Regions from separate parts of the Bradyrhizobium sp. CCGB01 genome, predicted to be linked through region 2. Evidence: riboswitches for the same ligand, from Rfam matches in the RefSeq annotation. Region 2 holds a riboswitch; the other holds the start of a gene.
What was found. Region 2 has a riboswitch for cobalamin ahead of NLM25_RS16075 (energy-coupling factor ABC transporter permease). Riboswitches for the same ligand answer to the same signal wherever they lie in the genome.

Region 1 (4,145 bases), 220 kb from region 2:
GATCGATACGCTCGTCCAGAAAGCCGGTGTCTGCGCTTCGATGTGCGTTCCGATTTTTCTCGCCGGCACGACGCGCATGGCCGATCCCGACTCCTACTTCATGTTTCACCAGGCCAGCTTGACCAGCAGCGCAGAGGAAAACATGAAGCGAAAGGAGCTCGGCGATGCCGAGAAAGCCCTCCTCTCGCAGACCGTCAAGATCATCGAGACCCAAGCCACCGACGATTTCTTCCGTAACGATATCGGCATTCGCGGCGTCAACGCCGTCTGGCTTGCCAGCATGCGCAGGAAAATCTCGGGCCGCGATATCTGGATGAGCGGTCAGGACCTCGTCGCCGAGGGCTCCGGCATCGTCGACAGTCTCGTTCGCACGCCAGCGCGCTAGCGTCACAGGCCTTTGTCGATCATCACCCAGAGCGCGCTCCCCAGCGTCGATGAGTGCCTGAGCGCGTAGGCCCATGCCGGCCAACGTGTTGGTGAAAGCGCAAGTGCAAGCACAGCTTGCCCGATCCGCTGCGCCCTGCCCCGCGGCAGGCCGCGCACGAACTCGCAGACGCTGCCCGGCTTCTCGGCCCTTCGCAAAAAGCTGTCTACGATGTCCTCCTTGAGGAACTTCAGGAGGTTGAATGGCTCCCGCTCGCAGATGGTCAATCGCAGGCCATGTCGCCGGCATACGGCATCAAACGCCTCCTTCGTCCAGCGGCCAATGTGGTTCGGCGGCATGTCTATGAGCGACCCATGGCACTCCATGTAGTTCGTTCGGATTTCGTTTGGCACGGCGATGAAGACAGAGCCCTGCGCCTTGAGGAGGTACTTCAATCGGGCGAAGACGTCATCTACCCGGTCCATGTGCTCGAACACCTGAAACATGAAGATGATGTCGAAGCCCTCCTTCATGGGGGCGAAGCCCTCCTCTCGAAAGTCGACCGAAAAGGTCTTGTAGCCTTTCGATCGCAATGCCTGTTGCGCCGTTTCGTTGTAGTCGACCGCGTAAATATCGGACGCGTGAAAGAATTTGTCCCTGATGCGATCGAGAAAATACCCGAACCCCGCCCCCACATCGATCGCAGTTTTTCCGGCGGTGCCGAGGCCGTTCAGTTCCTCGATTGTCCTTGCATACTCCCATTTCATGGCTGGATAGGAAGGGTGCGGCGCGGCCAGGTTATAAAACTCCGCGCCCCCCGCGACGAAGGGATCTGCAAAACCGAATCCGCAATCTGCGCATTTGCGGATATCGCAGGTGTCGCGCCCCCAGAGAACCGACAGGTGGCGTGTTAATTTTCGAAAGCGATCCGGATACTGGCGCGGATTGACGAAGGATCGAGAGGCCTGATCTGCGGTCACTTCGAACAATTTGGCAGTTGATGCATTGCCGCATGCTGGACAAGTGCTCATCTCTCCCGACCTCATTCAGACCTTTTGACGAAGAGTGGTCGCGTTCAACTATCTCGTCATCATTCAAATGAAGGCTGTCGAAGGCGAGTCCGGGGCCGCGGACAAGCGGAGGTAGACCGGTTGCGGCGCACAGGCGCCTTCCTGACAGCGACGGCTCACCCGCGTAGACCGGAAGTGGCCGGGCGCTGGAGCTGCGACCAGGCGACAGCTCGGGCAAAACAGCAACACAAGGCCACCATCGAAGCACCAGCCAGCCGAAGAGGCCCGGCGGATGTTGACGGGGTCATCGCCGGATGCCAGTTTCGTGATCGGTAGTGTCCGCAAGGACTACTTAAGGGAATGCGGTGCGTCCACGTCGGTGGGCAATTCCGCGGCTGCCCCCGCAACTGTAGGCGGATAGCCGACGACCAAACGAACCACTGGAGCCCCGCTTGGGCCTCTGGGAAGGCGGTCGAAGGCGATGACCCGCGAGCCAGGAAACCTGCTGCCAGCCATGAGTCACGCGCGAACGCATTGGGCGGGGTGCCCCGATGTCTTGAAGTAGCCGGTGCATCTGCCGCCTGGGGCGAAGGCAGATGACTAAGGCAACCGCGGTGACGGTCTGTTTGCGTCGCCGCAGAGCGTTGTTGTGCAAAATCTTCATTTCGATTCCGGCATTGCGCCGGCGTATTGGCGTGTCCGGATCGGCGTCTCGCAGGCCATGCCTGCCGTGCTCGCCCTGCTGCTCTCGACATCGCTGTCCTCCGTCGCGGTGGCGCAGGCCGCGGCCCGCGATAACGCCTCCCGCGAGATCGACCCGGTGACCGTCTCTCCGGCCACACCCAGGCCGGCTCCTGCTGTCAGCCCCGGCAATCAGAGGTCGCGGACCGCGCGCCGGGCCACGGGGCGCAATCGCGCCGCCTCAGCCGTCGCCGTTCCGGCACCCCAGTCTCCGAGCGATCAGGTGCAGACGCCGCTCAACACGGCTGTCGTCACCGAGGTCGGCTCCCGGCTAGGGATCACGGCACGGGAAACGCCGGCGACCGTCGAGGTCATCGACCAGCAGACCATGCGGCTCCTCGGCATCAGGACCACCACTGACGCGGCCAAGGCGGCGGTCGGCGTGACCGGCGGCGATGCGCCCGGCGCACCCGCCATCTTCTCGATGCGCGGCTTTTCCGGCGACCAGATTTCCACCCTCTACAACGGCATTTCGATCGGGCCGTCGACCATGACCGGCCGCCCCATGGACACCGCCAATCTGCAGCAGGTGGAGATCATCAAGGGGCCTGACTCGCTGATCGCCGGCCTTGGCGCGACCGGCGGCGCCGTCAACTACGTGACCAAGGCGCCGCACACCGGGAATGTCGTCAACGACGCGTTCGCGTCCTACGACTCCTTCAACGGCTATCGCGCCGGATACGGATCGGGCGGCAGCACGCTCGTCAACGGCCTCGACTACCGCTTCGACATCAGCCATTCCAACGACAAGAGCTTTATCGACGACACCTATGCGAAGCTCAGCAACGTCTCGGGACAGCTGAACTACCGCGTCAACGAGAGCCTGAAGATCTGGGGCGCGGCCGAATACAGACAGGACAAGGACCGTTTCTACTGGGGCACGCCGCTGGTGCCCGCGAATGCGCCGGGCATCGTGCCGACATCGGGCATCGTCTCGGGCCGGTGGACCAACTACTATCTCAACGGCCACACCGGGACGCTCAACCCCGTCACCGTGGACGCGCGCACGCTGACCACCACCTACAACGTGCTCGACAATCACAGCGGCGCCAGCGAGCTCTGGCTGCGCAGCGGCTTCCAGTGGGACATCACCAACAACATCTCGCTGCGGAGCCAGGTCTACGGCTACGACGCGCACCGGCACTGGTTCAACAACGAGATCAATTCGTTCGACGATTCCGGGCCGAACAACGTCTATCGCGAGCGGCTGGCGCTGGACCACGCGCAGCGGCTCTACGGCAACATCACCGACCTCACCGTCAATTCCAACTTCAGTGGGATGGACAACCGTTTCGTCGCCACCGTCATGGCGAGCAGCTCGCAGTTCAACGTCTCGCAGGACACGCTGTTCTTCTCGGACACGGTCGACCTGATCAATCCGGACCGCGGGCTTTACGGGCCACGCAGCGACGAGAAGATCTACACGCACCTCAACTCCGCCTCGCTCGCGTTCGAGGACCGGCTCAAGCTGACCTCGACCTTCGCACTGATCGGCGGCATCCGCTTCGAGGACATCGAGCTGTCGCGCACGCGCTTCTCGCCGGACGGCGTGTTGCGCACCGACCGCGGCTATCCGTTCTCGAAGACGTTCAACCCGGTCACCGGCCGGGTCGGCTATACCTGGGAGGTCACCCCGGGCGTCATGCTGTACAGCCAGTATGCAACGGCGGCGGACCCGACGGTCGCCAACATCTTCATCCTCGCGCCGCAGGTGCCGCTGCTGCTGACGACGTCGCGCACCTACGAGACCGGCGTGAAGCTGCAATCGGCCGACAAGCGCGCGGAGGCCACGTTCTCGGCCTTCGACATCGAGCGCAAGAACGTCTACGTCCCCGAAAGCGGCATCGTCTTCAACGTCGCGGGCAAGATCGCCTCCAAGGGGGTCGAGATCGCCGCGGCGGTCAACCCGGTCGGCGGCCTGAAGCTCTGGGGCAACGTCGCCTTCGTGCAGTCGCGCTTCATCGACTTCAACTATGTCGACGGCAATGGCGACTTCCAATCCTATTCGGGCAAGACGCCGCCCAACGTTC
Region 2 (4,145 bases):
GAAGACCTGGTGCGCCGCGCGCTCAACGATGCCGGCATCGCCGTGTTCGGCGCGCTGCCACGCCATGCCGAGATCAGCCTGCCGAAGCGGCATCTCGGCCTGGTACAGGCCGAGGAGCAGGCCGAGATCGGCAAGCTGATCGACGAGGCCGCGCGCTTCGTCGCCGAACATGTCGATCTCGATGCGGTGCTGCGTTCGGCAGCCAGCTGGTCGCCGCAACCGGCCGCAAATGGTCTGAATGTGACGCCGCCCGGCCAGCGCATTGCGCTGGCCCGCGATGCAGCCTTCTCCTTCGTCTATCCGCATATGCTGGAAGCCTGGCGCGCGGCCGGCGCCGAGATCTCGACATTCTCGCCGCTTGCCGATGAAGCGCCCGATGCCAGCGCCGATGTATGCTGGCTCCCCGGCGGCTATCCCGAGCTGCATGCCGGCACAATCGCGGCCAATGCGCACTTTCGCAGCGGCCTGCGCGCCTTCGCTGACACACGGCCGGTGCACGGCGAATGCGGAGGCTATATGGTGCTGGGAACCGCTTTGACCGACGCCGACGGCATTCGCCACGAGATGACGGGCCTGCTTGGCCTCGAGACGAGCTTTGCCAAGCGCCGCATGCATCTGGGATATCGTCTCGCTGCGCTCGCAGCCCCGATGCCGGGGCATCAGGTCGGCGCGCGGCTGCGCGGTCACGAGTTCCACTATTCGACGATCGTCGCGCAGCCGGATACGCCGCTGGCGGTCGTGCACGATGCAACGGGTGCGGTCATCGCCGAGACCGGCTCGCGCCGGGACCATGCCACCGGCACGTTCTTCCATCTGATCGCGGAGGATCGGTGAGCGGTTTTGTCACTTTCATTTCGGCCGGCCCCGGCGACCCCGAGCTTCTCACGCTCAAGGGCGCCGCGCGGCTGCGGGATGCCGACGTCGTGCTCTATGACGATCTTGCTTCCGGCGCGATCCTCGATCTGGCCCGGCCCGGCGCCAATCTGGTCGCGGTGGGCAAGCGGGCAGGGCGGCCCTCGACCAAGCAGCACCACGTCAACCGCTTGCTGGTCGACTATGCCGCAACCGGCTCGCGCGTCGTGCGGCTGAAGTCCGGCGATGCCGGCATTTTCGGGCGGCTGGAGGAGGAGCTCGACGCGCTGCGCGAGGCCGGCATCGGCTACGAGATCATTCCCGGCGTCACCTCCGCCTGCGTTGCGGCGGCGCAAGCCGGCATTCCGCTGACCCGGCGCCATACCTCGCGCCGGGTGCAGTTCGTGACCGGGGCCGACGTCACCGGCGAACTGCCGCCAAACCTCAACTGGGCGGCGCTGGCCGATCCGGAGGCGACGACCGTCGTCTATATGGGCCGGCGCACCTTTCCGGCGCTTGCCGCAAAATTGATCGAGCACGGCCTCGCCGCGGACACCCCGGCGCTGTTCGCCGAATCCCTCGGCCGTCCGGACGAGCGGCTGATCCGCACCACCGTGACCGAGCTGGCCGAACGGCTTGCGCGAGGCGGCGCAGCCTCGACGGCGGCCGTGATCCTGTTCGGTGCGCTGGCGGGGGATTATCCGTCGTGACGGCGCCGGCCGCCCTTCGCCCCTTGACGCCCGGCTTGCGAAAGGGGCACACATGGGATGCATGGTGCTCGACGCGGCGCAAAGCGCCGGAGCATAATCGGGAATGGGGGTGGGCGGACCCAGTTGCGGCGCCCAAAACCCCAGCCGCCCCCGCGACTGTAAGCGGTGAGGGACTTCGATCAGCCACTGGGCCGCAAGGCTCGGGAAGGCCGGAGAACCCCAGTGAGCCGCGAGCCAGGAGACCGGCCCTGCACGTTTTGAGGCCAAGGCCGTCGGGTGTGACGGCAGGAAGGATCTGAGCCATGCATATCGAACCCGGGGTAGTGACGGGCGCCAAGCTTGTATTGAGTTACGCAACCGGCATCGCCGCAGGCGGCGTTGCCTTGAAGCTGGCGGTCGAGACCGTGCGCGAGCAGGGCATCGGCTCGTTTGCTGCGCGCACTCTCGTCACCACGGGCCTCGTCTTCGTCTTCTTCGAGATCCTGCCGCACTTCCCGGTCGGCGTCTCCGAGGTGCACTTCATCCTGGGCTCGACCTTGTTCCTGCTGTTCGGCGCCGCGCCCGCGGCCTTTGGCCTCGCGTTCGGCCTGCTGCTCCAGGGCGTGTTCTTCGAGCCGCCGGACTTGCCGCAATATGGCATGAACGTGACGACACTTTTGGTGCCGCTGTTTGCGATCCAGGCGATCGCCTCGCGGATCATTGCGCGCAACACCGCCTATGTCGACTTGAAGTATCGTCAGGCGCTGGCGCTTTCGACGACCTACCAGGCGGGCGTGATCGCCTGGGTGGCGTTCTGGGCACTCTATGGCTCCGGCTTTGCCATGAGCAACCTCGCCAGCATCGCGACGTTCGCGGCGTCCTATGCGCTGGTCATCGTGATCGAGCCGCTCGCCGATCTCGCCGTGCTGGCATTGGCGAAGTCGCTGCGCGGGGTCACCGCGCCCGGCCTCGTCACACCGCGCCTGCACAACGCAGCCTGAGAGACCAGGGGCGGCCGTGAGGGCCGCCCCTGATACTCGCGATGCTCACGCTCTCCCTGATAGGCATCGGTTGCGGCGATCCCGAGCAGCTTACGCGCGCCGCGATCGGTGCCATCAACGCGGCCGATCTCGTCCTGATCCCGCGCAAGGGCACAGCGAAGTCCGATCTCGCCGATCTCAGGCGCACGATCTGCGCGGATGTGCTGGCAAACGACAAGACCCGCATCGCCGAGTTCGATCTTCCCGTGCGCGACGCAACTGATGCGGACTACCGCAAGGGCGTGGATGACTGGCACGATGCCGTTGCGGCGGCCTGGTCGCAGACGATCGCGGATCATCTGGGAAGCGAAGGCAAGGTTGCGCTGCTGATCTGGGGCGATCCCTCGCTCTACGATTCCTCGCTGCGCATTGCGCGCCGGCTCAATCCCTTGCCTGAGATCGAGGTCGTGCCCGGCATCACCTCGATTCAGGCGCTGTGCGCGGCGCATGCGCTGCCGCTCAACGACATCGGCGAGCCTTTTCTCGTCACGACAGGGCGCCGTTTGCGCGAGGGCGGCTGGCCACAGGGTGTCGATACCGTGGTTGTGATGCTCGACGGCGGCACGGCGTTCCAGTCGCTCGATCCAGCCGGGCTTCACATCTGGTGGGGCGCCTATCTCGGCATGCCCGATCAGATCGTCATGTCCGGTGCACTCGCCGACGTCGGTCCGCGCATCGTCGCTGCGCGACAGGATGCGCGCGAGCGGCACGGCTGGATCATGGACAGCTACATTCTCAAGCGCAGGCCGTAAGCGAGGCAGCATGCTCCCCGAATGGGTCTACAAGAAGTGCCCCGAGATCTCCGCGGTCCATCGCGAGGCGGCGGTCGCGCGGCAGGCGCAACTGACAAAGCCGGCCGGCGCGCTCGGCCGGCTCGAGCAGCTCGCGATCGAGCTTGCGGGCCTGCAGGCGACCGGAGAACCGCGTGCCGCGCGCGTCCCGATCATCGTTTTCGCCGGCGACCACGGCATCGTCGCGCAGGGCGTGTCGGCCTATCCGCAGGAAGTGACCATCGCGATGATGGCGAACTTTGCCTCTGGCGGCGCCGCGATCTCGGTGCTGGCGCGTGAGCTCGGCTCCAGCCTGGAAATCGTCGACGCGGGCACGCTGGCGCGGGAGGCGATGGCGGGAATCGTTATCGACAAGCCGCGCAGCGGCACGCGCGATTTCAGCGTGGAAGCTGCGCTCACCGCTGCGGAGCTGGCATTCGCCTTCGAAGCCGGCCAGCGCGCCGTCGCGCGCGCGGAGGCCCATCAGCCCGATCTTCTGATCTTCGGCGAGATGGGCATCGGCAACACCACGACGGCGGCGGCGATTGCGGCGAGCCTGCTCGGGATGGGTGCCGACGAGGTCGCGGGCAGCGGTACCGGCGTCGACGCGGCCGGCCGCGCGCACAAGGCGCGCGTGATCGATGCCGCGATCGCGCATCATGGCATCGCAAGTGCTCCACCCGAAAAGATCCTGTGCGCCGTCGGCGGCCTCGAGATTGCGGCGATCTGCGGTGCCATCATCGCGGCCGCGCAGCGCCGCATCCCCGTGCTGATCGACGGCTTCATCGTATCGG

Region 1: linked by a shared signal. The riboswitch ahead of NLM25_RS15125 (TonB-dependent receptor domain-containing protein) and the one ahead of NLM25_RS16075 (energy-coupling factor ABC transporter permease) in region 2 are both predicted to bind cobalamin.

Annotation. Positions count from the first base shown of each region.
Region 1 covers NZ_JANADK010000001.1:3,309,229-3,313,373, reverse strand. The annotation lists gene NLM25_RS15135 (ATP-dependent Clp protease proteolytic subunit) at 1-385, shown strand, start outside; gene NLM25_RS15130 (methyltransferase domain-containing protein) at 388-1,344, opposite strand; cobalamin riboswitch at 1,691-1,899, shown strand; gene NLM25_RS15125 (TonB-dependent receptor domain-containing protein) at 2,096-4,145, shown strand, end outside.
Region 2 covers NZ_JANADK010000001.1:3,530,790-3,534,934, forward strand. The annotation lists gene NLM25_RS16065 (cobyrinate a,c-diamide synthase) at 1-834, shown strand, start outside; gene cobA (uroporphyrinogen-III C-methyltransferase) at 831-1,562, shown strand; cobalamin riboswitch at 1,608-1,828, shown strand; gene NLM25_RS16075 (energy-coupling factor ABC transporter permease) at 1,865-2,542, shown strand; gene cobF (precorrin-6A synthase (deacetylating)) at 2,584-3,333, shown strand; gene cobT (nicotinate-nucleotide--dimethylbenzimidazole phosphoribosyltransferase) at 3,344-4,145, shown strand, end outside.